One region of the Nostoc cycadae WK-1 genome, then DNA from elsewhere that is predicted to be linked to it. Evidence: predicted binding sites of a transcription regulator. Region 1 holds the regulator's gene; each other region holds the start of a gene.

Region 1 (6,210 bases):
GCTGCATTCCAAAGGGTTTGCAGATTATCATCTGTGTTTTTTAAATCTTGTTTAGAGGTTGTTTCTGCTTGATAAAATCTTCCGAAATCGCCAATGTTAACTTTGCTTATACTTCTTGCTTGTGCTGCTGTCCAAAGTTTTTGGTTACTTTTCCAGTAACTCAAATAATTAGGAAGTGGGATATTTCTTCGTGATATCCAGCGCGTGAAAAAGTAAGCGATCGCACCCGGAAAGTTAACCAGAATCAAAATCCACAGCCATAATCGCTGCTTCGGTTCGTTGCGAATACAGTCATAAAGCATGAACAACCAAAATCCGGTCATTAACAATCCCACAATTTTGATCATTGACTGAATCCCCTAGCCGAGCTTAATGTTTAATTCTTCCTCAGAAAATGCGTTTCACTTGAGAAATGAGTTTAACTGCGTTTTTGGGATAATACTCTGTAATTTATGTAAAGTAGAAACGTATGAGGAAGTAAATTCCATTAAAACCTAGATGAAGCTAAATCATCAAGGGTAATTAAATATACAAATTCAGTCAGTGGGATTGCTAAAAATCCGTTAGCTAAAAGCTTCTGAGAGGTAATCGGCGGCGGCGGCTACTACTGCGATCGCACTTTCGTAATCTAGGCGGGTTGGCCCTAAAACTCCCACGCTACCTATAGGTACAGAACCTCGGCGGTAGGTAGAAGAAATTAAACTACAAGTACGTATCGGCTCTAGTGGATTTTCTGCTCCAATTCGCACTGTTACTCTAGATTTACTAGTGTCTTCTATTTCTGCTTCATCACAAATTAATTGCCATAGTTTATCTTGTTCTTCTTCTAACAATTGCATAATCGTTTTGACTTGCTGCAATTGGGAAAATTCTGGTTGACGCAGAACTTCTGCTACACCCCGCACCATAATTTGTGTCGTATTTGGTGCTTGAGTGCGACGACTTAATTCCGCAATCGCACTTTTCAAAAATTCTCCATAACGTTGAAATTCTTGATCTAATTGGCTCCAATCTAGGTTAGCTATTTCTAGTAAACTCCGCCCTCGTAAGTGGCTATTTAAGAAGTTAGAAACAATCTGCAACCCACGATCAATTACTTCAGAATCAAGTTGAGCATCTTCTTTTACAGGCGGCAAATCCATTACTTTAGAATGAGTTTCATAGCCATCTGTGACTAAAATCAGCATAATTCTACCAGCTTCAATTTGCAGCAATTGCAAATGCCTGACTAAGGCTGTTGAAGTTTGTGGCATAGTAATTAAGCTAATACAACCACTCAATGTGGCTAAAATCTGCGCGGCTCCGTGGATCAAGGCTTCTAAACTCCAATCTTCCCATTGCAGCCGTTGTTGGAGTGACAATTCTACTTCTTTAGCTAAAGTTTCTGTTCGTGTAGTGTCTCGTAGAGAAGGTGCAATTAACTGGTCAACATAGATGCGGTAGCCTGAGTCAGAAGGGATTCTTCCGGCTGAGGTGTGTGGTTGATAAAGTAGCCCAGATTTTTCTAATGCACTCATCACATTCCGAATGGTGGCCGAGCTTACACCTAGGTCATACTCTTCAACTAAAACCTTTGATCCAACAGGTTCTGCTGTAGCAATGTAGTGACGTACTGTTGCCCAAAGTATGTGCTGTTGTCGATTTGTCAACTGGACTTCCATAAGGTATTTATGACTGAAAGCAAATTTAAGAAAAATTGGAAAAATTTTTTAGCTAATGCAAAAAAGACTAAATATTAATTAATTAAGATAGCAAAATGTTTATTTCTATTATAGTTACTTATAGCAACATTCTTAGATTGCTAATTCTGAACTAATAAATATTCCTAGCAAAAGTTATTTAACGATTTAAAGTTTTTTAATTGTTAAGTATCTTCCCACAAATTGCTCAAATAAGCTGTATTGTTAGATACTTATTTTTCTCACCCTTTAAGATAAATGTCGTCAGGGTAAATGCTGATTGTGGGAAGTAGTGAGTAGGGTGTAAGGGTTTGAGGGTGCAGGGGTTTAAGGGGAATAACTAATGACTAATGACCATTGACTAATATTGCGGAATTGTTGGGTCTACTAGTTGGGAATAGGCAGCAATACCACCAGAAATATTTTTTACATTGGTAAACCCTTGAGCCACTAACCACTGACACATCTGAGCAGAACGAACGCCATGATGGCAAAGTACCAGAGTTTCAGCTTCTGGATTCAACATTGCGAAGATTTGTTCGTTCCAGTTAGCGAATTCACTCAACGGGAAGTTAACAAAACCTGGAAGACTAGCGATCGCTAATTCTTGGGGTTCACGCACATCTACTAACTGAATATTTGCATCACCAGCAGCTAAACTTTCTGCTAATTCCTCAACACTAATCTGAGTCATGGGTTGACCAAAGGATTTATCTGTCATGAAGTTTTTGTAAACGATCCTATACATTTATGTTGACAGAAAACCTAACCCTTAGCATGAGCATTGATTCTTAATAACGAACTATAGCTACGTGTCATAGATTTCTATTTGAGGCTGTCAATAGTCAAAAGTCCATAGCCTAAAAAAAGCTTGACTATTGACCATTGACTGTTGACAGTTAAACACATTGATTTAGTGTGTTAGTTGCTTAAGTCTTGACTAATTCTGGTTAAATGGCTGTGAAACTGATTATTGAATAGGTTTATGGTGAATCGGCAAAGCTCATTGTTTGGTTTAATCGCGGCTGGTGCGATCGCACTAATATTAATTGCGATCGCAGCTTTTTGGTTCTTTACCAAAAGTCCTGTGAACCTAGTCGCCTCGACTTCCCAACCTGGTGCAGCTATTTTCATATCGAAACTTTCTCCGGTGATGGTATCATTACTCACCAACCCCGACCGTTTGCAAGCCTTAGAACGAGATGGGGAAATTTCTCAAATCAAAACCAGTTTATTAGCCAAGAGTGGCATAGATTATCAAAAAGATATTCAGCCTTGGCTAGGAAACGAAATTACCCTAGCTGTGACGACAACAGATTTAGACCGTGATTCCGCCAACGGACAGCAGCCAGGATATCTCATGGTTTTAGCTACCAATAAACAAGACAAAAGCCGCGAGTTTGTCGAGTTGCTATTTTCTAAACGGGTATTAGCTGGAGCTAACTTAGATACAGAAGAATATCAAGGTGTGAAGGTGCTTTACGATAGCCAATTAGCCGCCGCAGTGGTTGGTGATGGCTTTGTGTTATTTGCCAATGATCCTAGTGTCGTTAAAGATGCAATTAACAACGTCCAAGCACCAGACCTCAATTTAACTAGTTCTCCCCAATATCAAAAAGCTCTCCAGCAATTACCGCCAGCTTCCTTAGCTGTTACTTTCTTAAATTTTCCCATCATTGCTCAATGGCAAGGTTTAAAACTACCAGAACCAACTTATGATAGTGAAATTATTTCACTAGGCTTGAACTCCAAAGGTTTATTAGCAGAAACCAGCTTTTTAACTGCTTCAGAACTTACGCCGCCATCATCGCCCCTAGCAAAACCAGTAGGAGCGTTGAAATATATTCCAGCGTCGGCGGGGTTAGCAATTTCTGGTGCTAATTTAAGCAACTTGGGTGACAGCGATTTAGCCAAATTCTGGACACAGATGAAAACAGCTATTTCTGGTTCAGGAACAGATGTAATTTCTAGATTGGTACAACCATTAACCGAAGTGCAGAAAACCTGGGGAATCAACTTTGCTCAAGATATTTTTAGCTGGGTAACAGGAGAATATGCGATCGCACTTTTACCCCATCCTGGACAAATTATCCCCGATTGGATTTTTGTTGTGGAGAAAACAGAAGGCGTACCAGAAGGGATAGCGAAATTAGATGCGATCGCCGCCTCCAGTGGATTTAGCAGTAGTAATTTAAGTTTAGATCAACAAAAAATCTCGGCTTGGACACAGTTAACAGCTAAACAAACACCAGCCAAAGACCGACCATCATTCACCATTGAAGCTCAAGCTCAAGGGATACACACAACCTTAGATAATTACGAAATTTTTGCCTCCGACTTGGCCACAATGAATGAAGTTCTCACCAATCAAGAAAAATCATTAATTAGCGATCGCAATTTCCAAAATAGTGTTGCAGCAATTCCCCAACCCAACCAAGGATATATCTACATTGATTGGGTAAAAAGTCAAGGAGTTTTAGAAAGACAAATTCCTGTTTTGAAGCTTATAGAAGTATTAGGTAAACCATTTTTTAATAGTTTGCGATCGCTCACAGTCAGTAGTTACGGTAGCGAAACAAACGTACTTAAAGGCGGTGTTTTCTTACAGCTACAAGAGTAAGAAAGAAGTGTGAAGTATGAAGTTAAGAAAGAAGAGGAAGCCAATGACCAATGACCAATCCCTTTTTGTGTCACATCTTAATGTGGCACAGACCAGTCAAATTATTCGGGAATTAATTAATTACAATATGTATATATAACTACATTTAGTTAAGCCTGTTGGAGGGCTACTATGAGAGACCGTCGCCCCCGACTACAGAAACGAATTGGTTGGGTTTTAGCTATATTAGCTACGGTAACTGCGACACCAGCGATCGCAGAAACAGCGAATTTTGGTAAGTTTAGTCTGTTACCGGGGTTTGAAACAGTTCAAGGTAAATTTTCGGGTTATACAGGTGGTTCTTTCTCATTGTCTGCCATTAGTAACCGCGATCGCGATAAAAAAGCTTGTCTAGGCTTTGCAGACCCCAAACCAGATTACACAATGGTGTTAGAAAAAGACTTTGACCAACTAACAATATTGGTTAATACAGGTAATACTGATACAACTTTACTCATCAAAGGGCCAAACGATGACACAATTCGTTGCGGTGATGACACTGGTAGAAGTAAAGATGCTAGTATTAGCGATCGCAACTGGAAAAAAGGTATTTATCAAATTTGGGTCGGTACATTTAACTCTGATGCCAAGCATAAGTATACTTTGACAGTTCAACAAAAATAATCAGGAAATAGGGGCTATTAAGACAAAAGTAAAAAGTAAAAAGGTAGAAGATTAGTGCCTTTTTACTTTTGCCTTTTTATTTTTGACTTTATCAATTCCATCCCTCCCCAACTATGACAACTCGTTTAGTCAAAGCAAAACTCATCGCCACAGAACAAGCTGCGCCAGATATCGAATTCATGTTTAACCCCAGTCAGTTAGACTTCTCGCAGCAAATTAACTTGACCAAAAGCAGTGGTGCGCGTACCGGAAGAGGCTTACCAAAAGTTAGTTTTGCTTACCCAGAACCATGCAGACTCAGTATTAGTAACATCATATTTGATACCTACGAAGATGGTTCTAGCGTTCTCACCCATCTCAAAAAATTTGAAAAAGCAGTTAACTTTGCCGAAGCTGGCGCAGGTAAAGAAAAACGCCCACCAGTGTATATATTTACCTGGGGTGATCAGCAATATTTACGCTGTTTTGTCCAATCTCTCAACTACAGCCTGACTTTATTTCTGCCCGACGGTACACCAGTACGTGCTAAAGTTAACCTCACTCTAGAAGAAGTTGATGAATCAATTTCTCAGCCAGGCATGGGTACATCTAGCAGTGTAAACCGGACTGGTGACAGCAGAAGTAGCCGGAGTTAATTCGACCTTTGGGGAATAGTCTGTAATGCCCCATATTCATTAGGCTAGAGGCAACCTCCTCTTGCCAATGTGTATGCCTGTCCTTTACATACCTGAGCCACTATTGCAAATTGATGGCACTCCTGCTTCTGCTGATTTGCTGAATGATATTTTGCAAATCACAGTAGAAGAAAGTCTACATCTACCAGGAATGTTTACTTTAGTAATTCGCAATGATTACTTTCCAGGATTGACAGCAGAGGAAACGTGGAAACATCAAAAGTTATTTGCTATTGGTAAAAAAATTAAACTCGGTTTTATTTCTAGCACGACGCAAAACGTAGATTTTGAAGATGCAGAGCAAGGTTACGTATTAGAAGGGGAAGTTACAGCCATAGAAACTGAGTTCACCAGTGGTTCTCAAGCTCCTATCGTGATTCGTGGCTATGATATTTCTCATCGCTTGCATCGAGGGCGATATAATCGCTCCTTTCAAAATGTCACCGATAGCGATGTTGTGAATCAAGTTATTAAGGAAGCAGGCATTACAGCAGGTACAGTTACTTCTACCAGTATTGTTCATGATTACGTCTTTCAAGAAAATCAGACCAATATGGAATTTCTGCGGGAAAGA
Region 2 (6,210 bases), on a different contig from region 1:
CGAAATCGCCACCGCCCATACCAGCGCCAGCAGCAGGAGCAGCATCCTTGGGTTCTGGTTTGTCAACAACGATACATTCGGTTGTCAACACCATACCAGCAATAGAAGCAGCGTTTTGCAGTGCGGAACGAGTTACTTTAGCGGGGTCAACGATACCAGCTGCTAACATATCTACAAATTCGTTAGTAGCAGCATTGAAACCAACGTTGAATTCTTGTTCTTTAACGCGTTCAGCAATGACAGCGCCATTTTGACCTGCGTTTTCAGCAATTCTCTTCAGAGGTGCTGGTAACGCACGAGAGACAATCAAAGCACCAGTCAACTCTTCATCTTTGAGATTAGCTTTAGCCCACTCTTCTAGTTGAGGAGCGAGGTGAGCCAGAGTTGTACCACCACCAGGAACGATACCTTCTTCTACCGCTGCTTTGGTAGCGTTGATAGCGTCTTCGAGGCGCAGTTTTTTGTCTTTCATTTCGGTTTCGGTGGCTGCACCAACTTTGACTACAGCTACACCGCCAGCCAATTTAGCCAGACGTTCTTGGAGTTTTTCTTTGTCGTAGGAAGATTCGGTTTCGTCCATTTGACGACGAATTTGTTCGATGCGAGCTTTAACGCCAGCTTCGTTACCTTCAGCAACAATTGTGGTGTTGTCTTTGGTGATGGTGATGCGGCGAGCTTTACCTAAACCATCAAGCTTGGTGTTTTCTAGCTTCAGACCAGCATCTTCGGTGACGAGTTGACCACCAGTGAGGATAGCGATGTCTTCTAGCATAGCTTTGCGGCGATCGCCAAATCCAGGAGCTTTCACAGCAGCTACGTTTAGCACACCACGCAGGCGGTTAACAACCAAGGTTGCCAAAGCTTCTTTTTCAATATCTTCAGCAATAATTACCAAGGGTTTGCCTTGACGGGCAACTTGCTCAAGAACAGGTACTAAATCTTGTACTAAAGCGATTTTCTTATCGGTTAGCAGTAAATAAGGATCATCAAATACTGCTTCCATCCGTTCAGGATCGGTGGCGAAGTAAGGAGAGATGTAGCCTTTGTCAAAGCGCATCCCTTCAGTGATTTCCAATTCGGTGGTCATGGATTTCCCTTCTTCTAGGGAAATTACGCCTTCTTTACCCACCTTGTCCATTGCTTGAGCAATCATCTGACCGACTTCATCGTCGTTACCGGCAGAGATAGAACCAACTTGAGCAATAGCTTTGGAATCTTCTACAGGACGAGCGTGTTCGGCAATTTTTTCTACCAAAAATATGGTGGCTTTATCGATACCGCGCTTCAACAGGATGGCGTTAGCGCCTGCTGCTACGTTCCGTAAACCTTCTTTCACAATTGCATGAGCCAACACGGTAGCGGTTGTAGTACCATCACCCGCAGCGTCATTGGTTTTAGAAGCAGCTTGACGAATCAAAGAAACGCCAGTGTTTTCAACGTGGTCTTCTAATTCAATTTCTTTAGCGATGGTCACACCGTCGTTCACGATTTGCGGTGCGCCGAATTTCTTCTCTAGAACTACGTTGCGACCTTTAGGGCCGAGGGTTACAGCTACAGCCTCAGCTAAAATGTCCATGCCTCGCTCTAGAGCGCGACGTGCGTTTTCGTTGTAAATAATGCGCTTTGCCATAGTTGTTAATCTTCCTGTGTCATTTGATGTGTGTCACTTGTCATTTGTCATTTGTCATTTGTCTAGGGACGATTGACTGTTGACCATTGACTTTTTGACTAACTAACTACTGCTAGAATGTCTTTTTCAGAAAGCAGTACGTATTCATCGGTGCCGAGTTTCACGTCTGTGCCAGCGTACTTGGAGTACAGCACTTTATCGCCAACTTTGACTTCCAACTCTTGACGACTACCGTCATCGTTACGCTTGCCAGGGCCAAGAGCAACAACTTCCCCTACTTGGGGCTTTTCTTTGGCGGTGTCAGGCAAATATAGACCACCAGCGGTCTTTTCTTCCGATGCGCTTACTTTTACGAAAACGCGATCGCCCAAAGGTTTAACTGTAGATACGCTTAAAGATACAGCTGCCATAAAATTTTTTCTCCAGAGTTAGCACTCTCAACTCCTGAGTGCTAATTTACCGAAGTAAAGCCTGCAATGGCAACATTTTCTGATGTACGGGTTCCCGAACTGTTGGAAGAAGGCAGAGGAGCAAGGGAGCGGAGGGGATAAAAATTTCTCTTTGCTTTACTGCAAAGTACTCCCCATCTCCTCTACACCTCTACACCCCTGCCCCTCTGCTCATTTCCCCACTCCCCACCTTCAGTAATCGGAAGTTCACTTAAGTATAAGTACCTAATTAAGTTTAATTTTCTGATTTTCATCAGTAAGTTACGAATATTTTTATATGGTCAACTTTATTTGCAAAGCTTGGAAATTGTTATAGAACAGTAAACAGGGATCTGAATCATGAGTAACAATACCAAGATTCAAAAAACCATCACATCGACACAGCCATTAAACATGTAGACAACAAGAAAACCTTAAGTAATTGTGTAAAAATTTTAGGAATTGCCAAAAATCAGCGACATATTTTTATGTATGCTGACCACATTGTTGCTAACTACGGTTAACAGCAAGTTAGTGGGTAGTTCTGGGAAGGCCTCCATTAGCTACTTCAAGAACTAAAACTTGATTAAAAGCTATGAAAGTTTACCCTTCTGTATCTTGACAATTCAAGACAATTGCTTGCCACTTTGTTGTTCTAGACAGATAATGGTTGTCTGCTCGGATGGTGGTGTCTGGTATCGCCAAGCAAATTTGCAAGTTATTGAGAGGATCATCCAAACATACTTGATCGGCATCATGGTGGTAGAAGAATTTGCATTTTTAACCCATCTTTGCCGGAAATTCCCCTACTTGCTTGTTAACATCTGATAAGGCTTCACATCCGCAGGATATAGTAAAGCAGTACGCTGATGAAAGTGCGAGTTGTTATAAAGCTAGGGTCATCTGAAGCCAATACTTACTAGTGAATGGCAGACGATTATTATTTAATCAGTGTTTTTTCACCCGCCACTTTCAAAGCGATATATAATAGCGCATTATAATTACTACTGCTCTACGTATCCTTACCGGACTTTTGCCGATGAGCTAGTGGTCTTAAATAAGGTGATAACCGCTTTTGAGACTTCGAGGAAGCAAAGGCAAGTTAAGTGGGAAAAAAGACAACATCTCGATAAATCCACCATATTAAGGATAACCATTCAAGACCTTGATGGACCGAAGCGCGACAAGTGCCACTGCTATGAAAGAGCCCAGCATGAAAGATCACAAACGCCTTCTACTAATTGATGACGACCCTAACCTCATCTTGCTGGTGAAGGATTACTTGGAATTTAGAGGATATGAAGTCGTCACTGCGGAAAATGGACGTGAGGCTCTAGAAATTCTAGAGCATGACGTTCCAGATATGATCATCTGTGACGTAATGATGCCGGAAATGGACGGTTACACTTTTGTAGAACAAGTCCGGCAAAATGAACGCACTAGTTGGATTCCCGTGCTGTTTTTGTCAGCCAAAGGGCAAAGTGCAGACCGAGTGAAAGGTTTAAATAAAGGTGCTGATGTCTATATGGTCAAGCCTTTTGAACCAGAAGAACTCGTTGCACAAGTAGAATCTTCGCTGAAACAAACTATCCGTTGGAAGGAACACCAAGCCAAAGGCGGAGAAAACGGTTCCCGTATTCAGGTTCCCTTTGATGTGCAGTTAACTCCCACCGAACTGAAAGTAGTCCAGTTTGTAGCTAGGGGTTTAGCGAACAGAGAAATTGCTGAAGAATTAAATGTTAGTCAGCGTACCGTTGAAAGCCATGTGTCCAATATGTTGGGCAAAACCAATCTCCACAACCGCACTGAATTAGCGCGGTGGGCGATTGAAAATCAAATGGCTTAAAAGGCTTTCAGCATTCAGCCGTCAGCTTTTGACTGTTTCACTGGCCGCTGATAGCTGAAAGCTTGCTTACATCTAACGAGAAAAATATCTCCTGAGAGTAAATTGAGGTAGATAAAATGCTTCCCGTTGGCAAAACTGCTTTTAGCCAGTGAGAAAAGAAAGCAGCTAAATTCTGATCAAATGCGCCAATCTCAGCAGCAGCGCACCCCATTGAAAAATCCAGTCATCCCAGGACAAGTGACTTCAGCAATTATTACTGCCTAATAGTTATTGAATGCACGGGACAAATGACATGATTGCATCTACCCTCCTTGGGGTATCTCATGATTTTTATCCTGTGCTGTGGAAGATAGTTCTTTGTGACGCGCATTAGTGCTAAGACATAACAAGAGCGCGAAAATGGTGAATCCTGCAAGTAATTCACTGCATCACTCTACCCAAATATTAAAAGCGATCGCCCTAACATCACCAGTGCGATCGCTTTTAGTTTAATCAACTTCTCCAGGTGGGAGGGGGACAGAAACTTTTTTAAGCAGCAGGTTCCAACAACTGAATATTCGAGAAAATAAATTCTTGAATATTTAGATGTCCGTTGGTTTCTGTGCGAATTTCCCGACGGTTGAGAATGAAGTATTTGCCTACTTTTTCATATTCATCGGTGAATTCGCTTCTACCACCCTTTTGTTCGCCAGTTTTGGGGTCATGGTAAACAGAATCGTAGGTGTGAGACAAGTAACCTTCGCCAGTTTGGTGGCTGCTGAAGGTGTTGATAGTGACGAAAATGCCATGAATTTGACGGTGAACCAGACAAACTTCGTTATTGCGGACTTTATATTTATCGCCAGAACCTTTACCACCAACTAAAATCTCCACTGCATCAGTTAAGTCAGTGTCACCATAGCTAAAGGTGTTTTCGCTGTGGGTATCTTCAAAGCTGCGACGGATGCGGTGAATAGCGATTTCCCAAGCTTGACCGTGGATGGCTTTTTTTACGGCTTCGTCTTCTACTCCCAGAACTTCCGCCTTGAGATCAGCATTGATGATTACTTTACCTGTAGTAACTTTATCGTCATACTTATAGGTAACATCTGCGGTATAACCGGGGAAATTGTTATCCCATGTGTAACGGTTTTCATAAGCAGCTCGGAAAAGTTCCTGAGCAGAGAGTTTGGTAACTGTCATGTGCTTCTCCTAGCGTATCCAGTGATAATAGCGTTTTATTGTTGCTGGTATTAGCATAGAAGTAATTGTTGAGTAGAGCATAGTCCCCAATGGGGTACACTTTGGGTACACTTATGGCTAATTCTCTTCATGCTGTATTTGGTGCGATCGCTACTGTCCGTAATGAGCAAGAGCTACATCTAGCTCTGAAGGATAAAATTAGCGAGCATTTTGGCGTACAGCATTGGGGTATCTATCTTTTAGATGACCAAGCAGCAACAGAAATTAATATTCCGGCTATTCCTTCTGTATGTTTAGAGGGTAATCCCGTTGGGCGCTATGTAGTTGAGCGTCACGCTCCCGCCCATGAGCAATTGTTATTATCACCTGGAGACTGGAAACATTTTTGCTCTCGTTCTGACCACGAACATGTGATGACTGGGCCAATTGTTTGCGATGGTCAGTTGATTGGTACATTACACTTAGCACGCGATCGCGGCCAGCCTGCTTTTGATGGCAACGACTTAGCTGACTTGAGTGCTGTATGCTTGCATTTGTCAGCCAAAATTGCAACTTTAAGGGCAAAACCCACAACTTCACCGTTAGTTAGCCGCTTGACACCACGGGAGTTAGAAATTGCGGAATTGGTGGCGCAAGGTTTAACTAACGCAGAAATTGGTGAAAAACTTTGGATTACGCAAAACTCTGTGAAACAGGCTTTAAAGCGGATGTTTCGCAAGCTAGAAGTATCAGCACGAGCCGAGATGGTGGCGAAATTACAGGATGTTTTGGTTTCTTAGAGTCATGATGTGCGATCGCAGTTAGTAGGCATAATCTTATTTTCTTGTCTATAGTCAGTAATCTTGCAGAGAATTAATATAATTACTGACTAAAACTATTTTTTTGGACACAGGCGCAACCTTTGGCAACAATGTTTGAAAATTCACGTCATATTTTATAAGTTTTGACTCTAGATTTTCTCTTCTTAGGAGGTGTTGATTACATAGAATTAGAAAATAGAGTCCAGTATTCAGTATAAATTCTATAAAAGGCTACAAATAAATTAAGTAGCAAAAAATAGCATTAAAGAAAAAAATAGCAGTTGAGAATTAGGAAGAAGTAAAAATTGGGCAACAAACCTACAA
Region 3 (6,210 bases), on a different contig from region 1:
CAACACCGAAGAAATTTTAAAATTTATCCCTCTTGGTCGCTATGGGCAACCAGAAGAGGTAGCTGGGATGGTGCGCTTCCTTGCTGCCGATGCCGCCGCCAATTACATTACAGGGCAAGTTTTCAATGTCGATGGTGGTATGGTGATGTAATGACGCGACGCTTCTGCGTCGCTAACGCTGCGCTATCGCGGACTCGCTAACGCTGCGCTAACGGAATTACGAATTATTTAAGATTCTTTGGCAAACTGTAAAGCCTAACAAAATAATGATGCTCACACTGGTAGCAACTATGACAGACAAAGGCATATTTCGGATGTGCATTGCCAGCAAGTTGCCAATTAAGGTAATTGTCCAAAGAGTAAATGCAGCGTGACTTTGCGAGAACCCCCAAGCTAATAAACGGTGGTGTAGGTGATCCTTGCCAGGAGTACTGAGGGGGTTTTTTCCTGCTAATAGTCGCCGTAAAAACACTTGGGTAGTGTCTAAGACTGGTAATAACAAAAATAAAACTGTCGGTACTAAGGAAAAGACTGTAGTTACCTGCAAGTCACCTAAAATACTGGTCGCAGCTAAAACATAGCCAAAAAAGTATGCTCCCGCGTCACCCATAATGATGCGCGAGGGGTGGAAGTTGTGGCGTAAAAAACCTAAAGCTCCACCTCCTAAAGCTGCCAAAACTAAGGTTGCTGCCGCTTTGTTAGGAAATTGGGCGGAAACTGCCAACAAACTCATAGCGGTAATAAAACTGATCCCGCCAGCCAATCCATCCATTCCATCCATCAAATTGATGGCATTGGTAATCCCAACAACCCAGAGTACTGTAATCAACATTGATAACAGTGAGTCTATGGGCGTGCCGAACACAACTTTGATGCTGATGCCATTGGCTACCAGCAACAAGGCTGTGATGATCTGTGTCCACAAGCGCACAGAAGGGGGTAAACCGAACTGATCATCAATAAAGCCGACTAAAACTAGGATTGAGCCTCCTAGTAGCACAGTTAAAACCTGCGCCAAAACACTTTGTAATTCAATCGGTCGTAACAGACTTGCAAGAACTAACGCGGCAATTACTCCTGCATAAATAGCCAAACCCCCAGCATTCGGTAAAGGTTCCCGATTTAGCCGTCGCGCATTTGGTTGGTCAGCCCAACCAACCCGCAGGGCAAACTTGCGTACTGTGGGTATTAAGCGCCATGTCACTAGCCAAGCAAAAAGAAACGTAAATACTACTGCCAACCAGCCGATGCCGCTTGGGTCGGCAATACCCAGAGACTTAAGGGAGTTGTATAGATTCATCTCCCAATTCAACCATTACTGCCTGTATCCTACATGAGCATCAAATGTATATTAATCAATTTTTTAATAAAAGGTACTGGAAAACTATGAAGTTAAAAGGTAAAAGTAAAAAGCTTATTTTGCCTTTTTGCTTTTTACTTCTTCAGTACCCAGTACCAATCCTGATCAATTCCATTTATAATCTGACCAGCTTGGGTTATTAGCACTCTGAGTCTGTGAGTGCTAAATTGTCTAATGGAAGCGCTAGAGAAGTGAAACATGGCTAAAATTATTTCCTTTGATGAAGAATCACGGCGGGCGCTAGAACGAGGTGTCAACGCCCTAGCCGATGCAGTGAAAATTACTTTGGGGCCAAAGGGTCGTAACGTCCTGTTAGAAAAGAAATATGGTGCGCCCCAAATTGTCAATGATGGAATCACGGTCGCTAAAGAAATTGAATTAGAAGACCCTTTAGAAAATACTGGTGCGAGACTGATTCAAGAAGTAGCATCTAAAACTAAGGATATTGCTGGGGATGGTACCACTACCGCCACAGTTTTAGCACAGGCATTAATTAAAGAAGGTCTGAAAAACGTTGCGGCTGGTACTAACCCCATCAACTTAAAGCGCGGGATTGACAAAACTATCGAAGCGCTAGTAGCAGAAATTGCCAGAGTGGCTAAACCAGTAGAAGGCGATGCGATCGCACAAGTAGCCACAGTATCTGCGGGTAACGATGAAGAAGTCGGCAGGATGCTGGCAGAAGCAATGGAAAAAGTCACCAAAGATGGTGTCATTACCGTTGAAGAATCCAAATCCCTGACCACTGAACTCGAAGTAGTAGAAGGGATGCAAATCGATAGAGGTTATATCTCTCCGTACTTCATTACTAACAACGAACGGCAGATCGTTGAATTTGAAAATGCGCGTATCCTGATTACCGATAAGAAAATCAACAGCATTCAAGAATTAGTTCCCGTACTCGAAAAAGTTGCCCGTTTGGGTCAACCACTATTGATTGTTGCGGAAGACGTAGAAGGAGATGCCTTAGCAACTTTAGTAGTCAACAAAGCACGGGGTGTTTTGACTGTGGCTGCTATCAAAGCGCCTGGATTTGGCGATCGCCGCAAAGCTATATTGCAAGATATTGCCATCCTCACCGACGGTCAGTTAATTTCTGAAGAAATTGGTCTGAGTTTAGATACTGCTTCTTTAGAAACTTTGGGAACTGCCCGCAAAATCACCATCGACAAAGAAAACACCACAATTGTCGCTGGTAGCACCACTAAGCCAGAAATTCAAAAGCGGATTGGTCAAATTCGCAAGCAGTTAGAAGAAACTGATTCGGAATACGACAAAGAAAAACTGCAAGAACGCATTGCTAAATTAGCTGGCGGTGTTGCAGTAATTAAAGTTGGTGCAGCCACCGAAACCGAACTCAAAGACCGCAAACTGCGGATTGAAGACGCACTAAACGCCACTAAAGCAGCCGTAGAAGAAGGAATTGTTCCTGGTGGTGGTACAACCTTAATTCACTTGTCTACCAAAATAGACGAAGTTAAGCACAGCCTCAATGAAGAAGAAAAAATTGGGGCAGATATTATCAAACGCGCTTTAGAAGCACCCTTGCGCCAAATTGCTGAAAATGCTGGCGATGAAGGTTCTGTAATTGTTTCTAAAGTGAGAGAAACCGAGTTTAACGTTGGTTACAACGCTGCGACCGGTGAATTCCAAGACTTGATTGCAGCGGGGATCATTGACCCAGCAAAAGTCGTACGTTCTGCCCTACAAAACGCCGCTTCTATTGCGGGAATGGTTTTGACCACTGAAGCGATCGTTGTCGAAAAACCAGAGAAGAAAGCTGCTGCACCTGATATGGGTGGTATGGGCGGCATGGGTGGTATGGGCGGTATGGGTGGTATGGGCGGTATGGGTATGATGTAAGCTCTACCTTCCCAGATAAATAATATCTTTATCTTTTTTCACAGTTTGCCTTGCCAAGGCAAGCTGTTTTTTTATACACTGACTGATTTATTAGCAATCCAGCTATACAATTTGGGCTAATGCCAATTAATAGTAGTTGACCAATGACTGATCACCAATGAAAATTGACAATTAACAAATGATTAGTAAAATTCGCCGTCTCACCAAAAAAGTACGTAAGCCAAACTTCCCGGATTTTTATCATCAACCAGGAACCATACCGGGAACTCTGATTATTGATGAAGATGCCGAAGCGCCCACAATTGTTTTGTTTGATTACAATCAAACAAACTTTATCCGTAAACAAATAGCAACTCCAGAAGAGTGTCTGAATTACTTGGATACAGAATCTGTTTCTTGGGTCGATGTCCAAGGTCTAGGTAATCAAGATATATTACAGCGATTAGGTAAAGTCTTTGAGTTACATCCTCTAGTTTTAGAAGATGTAGTCAATATGGGAGAACGCCCTAAAATCGAAGATTATGAAGACCAATTACTAATTATTGCTCGCATGGTAGTTCCGAAAGAAACAACCTGTGGATTTTATAGTGAACAAGTAAGTTTTGTATTAGGAAAACATTATTTGCTAACAGTGCAGGAAGAACCAGAACATGATTGTTTTGATAGTGTCAGAATGCGAATAGATAAAGGTAAAGGCATTATTCGGAAAAATGGCGCTGATTATTTAGCTTATGCTTTGTTAGATGCAATTATTGATGGTTTTTTTCCAGTTTTAGAACTTTATGGTGAACGGATTGAAGAATTAGAAGAAGAGGTAATCCTCAAACCTACACCACAAACACTACAACAAATTTATCAAATTAGACAGGAACTATTACAACTGCGGCGGTCTATTTGGCCGCAAAGAGATGCTATTAATGCGTTAATTCGAGATAGTAGCGATTTAATTAGTGAAGAGGTCAGAATCTATCTCCGAGATTGCTATGACCACACCGTTCAAGTTATGGATATGGTGGAAACCTACCGAGAATTAGCATCAGGATTAATGGATGTATATCTATCAGCAGTCAGTAACAAAATGAATGAAATTATGAAGCTACTAACGGTAGTTTCAGCTATTTTTATTCCTTTAACTTTTGTTGCTGGTGTTTATGGGATGAATTTTAATCCAGATAAATCGCCATACAATATGCCTGAACTAAATTGGTATTGGGGATATCCAGTTTGCTTGGCTTTAATGGTAGCGATCGCAGTTAGTTTACTCATCCTATTTTGGCGCAGAGGATGGCTCGCTAATTTTTCTAGTATTAAACATGATTGAAGCTAAATCATTAAAACTAATTCAGGGAGATAAAATTCCAAATGCTCAAAGGTAGCGGCGATCAAAATTTAGTTGTATTGACACTTTATATTATTGGTGTATCTTACACCTTTAACCGCATGGTTGAATCTATAGATGATAAAATCAAATATGCTTATAAAAGTGATGCAGTCAACGAACAACTAACAACACAAGAACTCAAAGACCAAATTGGAATTTCTTTTAAACTTAATTCTTCCTACTCATTAGAAGATTTAAAAGAATTACAAATTACCATTGAAAATAAATCAGATAATCTAGCTGTATATGTTGACTGGGAAAATAGCACTTTGGTAGTGGAACACACCAAGCAATCACGCCGTGTAATTCGGATTTCTCCCTATTTAACTCGTGACTTAGCAATACCACAAACTCCCAGTTTAATCACCCCGAAAAAAACACTGACTGAAAAGGTGACAGCCGAAGATGTTTTAGAATTGGATTCTGTAGCCGGAACCTATTCTGCAAAAAAACCTCTAGTAAGTATCACTGGCTTAAAGAATGGTGGGCCGCCTCAAAAAAAGCTATATAACGACTTTATGAATCGAGGCAAAGAATTAGAATTTTCTTTACAGCTAGTGTTAAGAATATCTGATGTTCGGGTTGGGATAGCACCAGGGATAAATATTCCACCGATGTATTTGATCAATTGTCCTTTCACGATCAAAAAATTACCTTGGACTTACGCTCTACCTTGGAATAAAAAGAAGAAATAACTCAAATCCGACACATGATGCCATCCAGGATTACACTGTAGTTAGGGAGAGAGTAGGCGCAGGCAGTTGCAGAACCGTCATTAATGATAGTTTTGAGGAAAGTCCGGGCTCCCGAAAGACCAAACTTGCTGGATAACGTCCAGTGCGAGCGATCGTGAGGATAGTGCCACAGAAAGATACCGCTAATCAGTCATTTGTCAATAGTCATTTGTCATTTGTAAAAATACAAAGGACGAAGAACAAAGGACAAATGACCAAATTAGTAAGGGTGCAAAGGTGCGGTAAGAGCGCACCAGCAGCGTCGAGAGGCGTTGGCTCGGTAAACCCCGGTTGGGAGCAAGGTCAGAGGAACTACGGTTGGTCTTTTACCAGTTCCGTGTATGAGAGCCGCTAGAGGCGTTTGGTAACAACCGTCCCAGATAGATAACTGCCATCATGTAAATTTTTTTTACATAGATAACAGAACCCGGCTTACTACCAACTCTCTCTCCTATTCGGATCATTAGTCATTTGTCCTGCGTCCTTTTTTGAGGACTATTGACTATTGACTATTGACTATTGACTATTGACTAATGACTATTGTTTATCCCCGTCGTCAAAGACAACTTGAAAGCTTAGTAAGAAAGTTAGGCTTGCCATTGGATGCACCAATTAAATGGCAACTTTTAGATTTGGCGCTAACTCACCCAACGGTATCTGATACAGCGAATTATGAACAACTGGAGTTTGTGGGTGATGCTGTAGTGCGACTGGCTGCGGCTGTGATTTTATGGGAAAAATACCCAGATTGCCAAGTTGGAGATTTCGCAGCGATTCGTTCGGTATTAGTGAGCGATCGCATCCTCGCCCAATTAGCTAGAGAATATGGTTTAGAACTATATTTATTAGTTGCCGGTAGTGCAACCAGTGAT

Evidence for each region. The regulator HrcA, encoded in region 1, represses chaperone genes, less so after heat shock. The targets are predictions, from matches to a motif close to TTAGCACTCNNGANTCNNGAGTGCTAA.
Region 2: a site for HrcA is predicted at 2,059-2,085, ahead of groES (co-chaperone GroES). Genes of this name have one in related genera too.
Region 3: a site for HrcA is predicted at 1,500-1,526, ahead of groL (chaperonin GroEL). Genes of this name have one in related genera too.

What each region holds. Positions count from the first base shown of each region.
Region 1 is NZ_DF978430.1:282,233-288,442, forward strand. Features, by position in the region: gene NCWK1_RS16335 (tetratricopeptide repeat protein) at 1-347, opposite strand, end outside; gene hrcA (heat-inducible transcriptional repressor HrcA) at 564-1,661, opposite strand; gene NCWK1_RS16345 (rhodanese-like domain-containing protein) at 2,041-2,400, opposite strand; gene NCWK1_RS16350 (DUF3352 domain-containing protein) at 2,665-4,299, shown strand; gene NCWK1_RS16355 (hypothetical protein) at 4,471-4,962, shown strand; gene NCWK1_RS16360 (CIS tube protein) at 5,076-5,597, shown strand; gene NCWK1_RS16365 (VgrG-related protein) at 5,671-6,210, shown strand, end outside.
Region 2 is NZ_DF978426.1:359,309-365,518, forward strand. Features, by position in the region: gene groL (chaperonin GroEL) at 1-1,630, opposite strand, end outside; gene groES (co-chaperone GroES) at 1,729-2,040, opposite strand; gene NCWK1_RS11095 (response regulator transcription factor) at 3,227-3,904, shown strand; gene NCWK1_RS11100 (DUF3386 domain-containing protein) at 4,433-5,086, opposite strand; gene NCWK1_RS11105 (helix-turn-helix transcriptional regulator) at 5,200-5,865, shown strand.
Region 3 is NZ_DF978449.1:38,202-44,411, forward strand. Features, by position in the region: gene fabG (3-oxoacyl-[acyl-carrier-protein] reductase) at 1-151, shown strand, start outside; gene NCWK1_RS27460 (MraY family glycosyltransferase) at 218-1,300, opposite strand; gene groL (chaperonin GroEL) at 1,559-3,223, shown strand; gene corA (magnesium/cobalt transporter CorA) at 3,402-4,544, shown strand; gene NCWK1_RS27475 (hypothetical protein) at 4,586-5,299, shown strand; RNA gene rnpB (RNase P RNA component class A) at 5,348-5,789, shown strand; gene rnc (ribonuclease III) at 5,872-6,210, shown strand, end outside.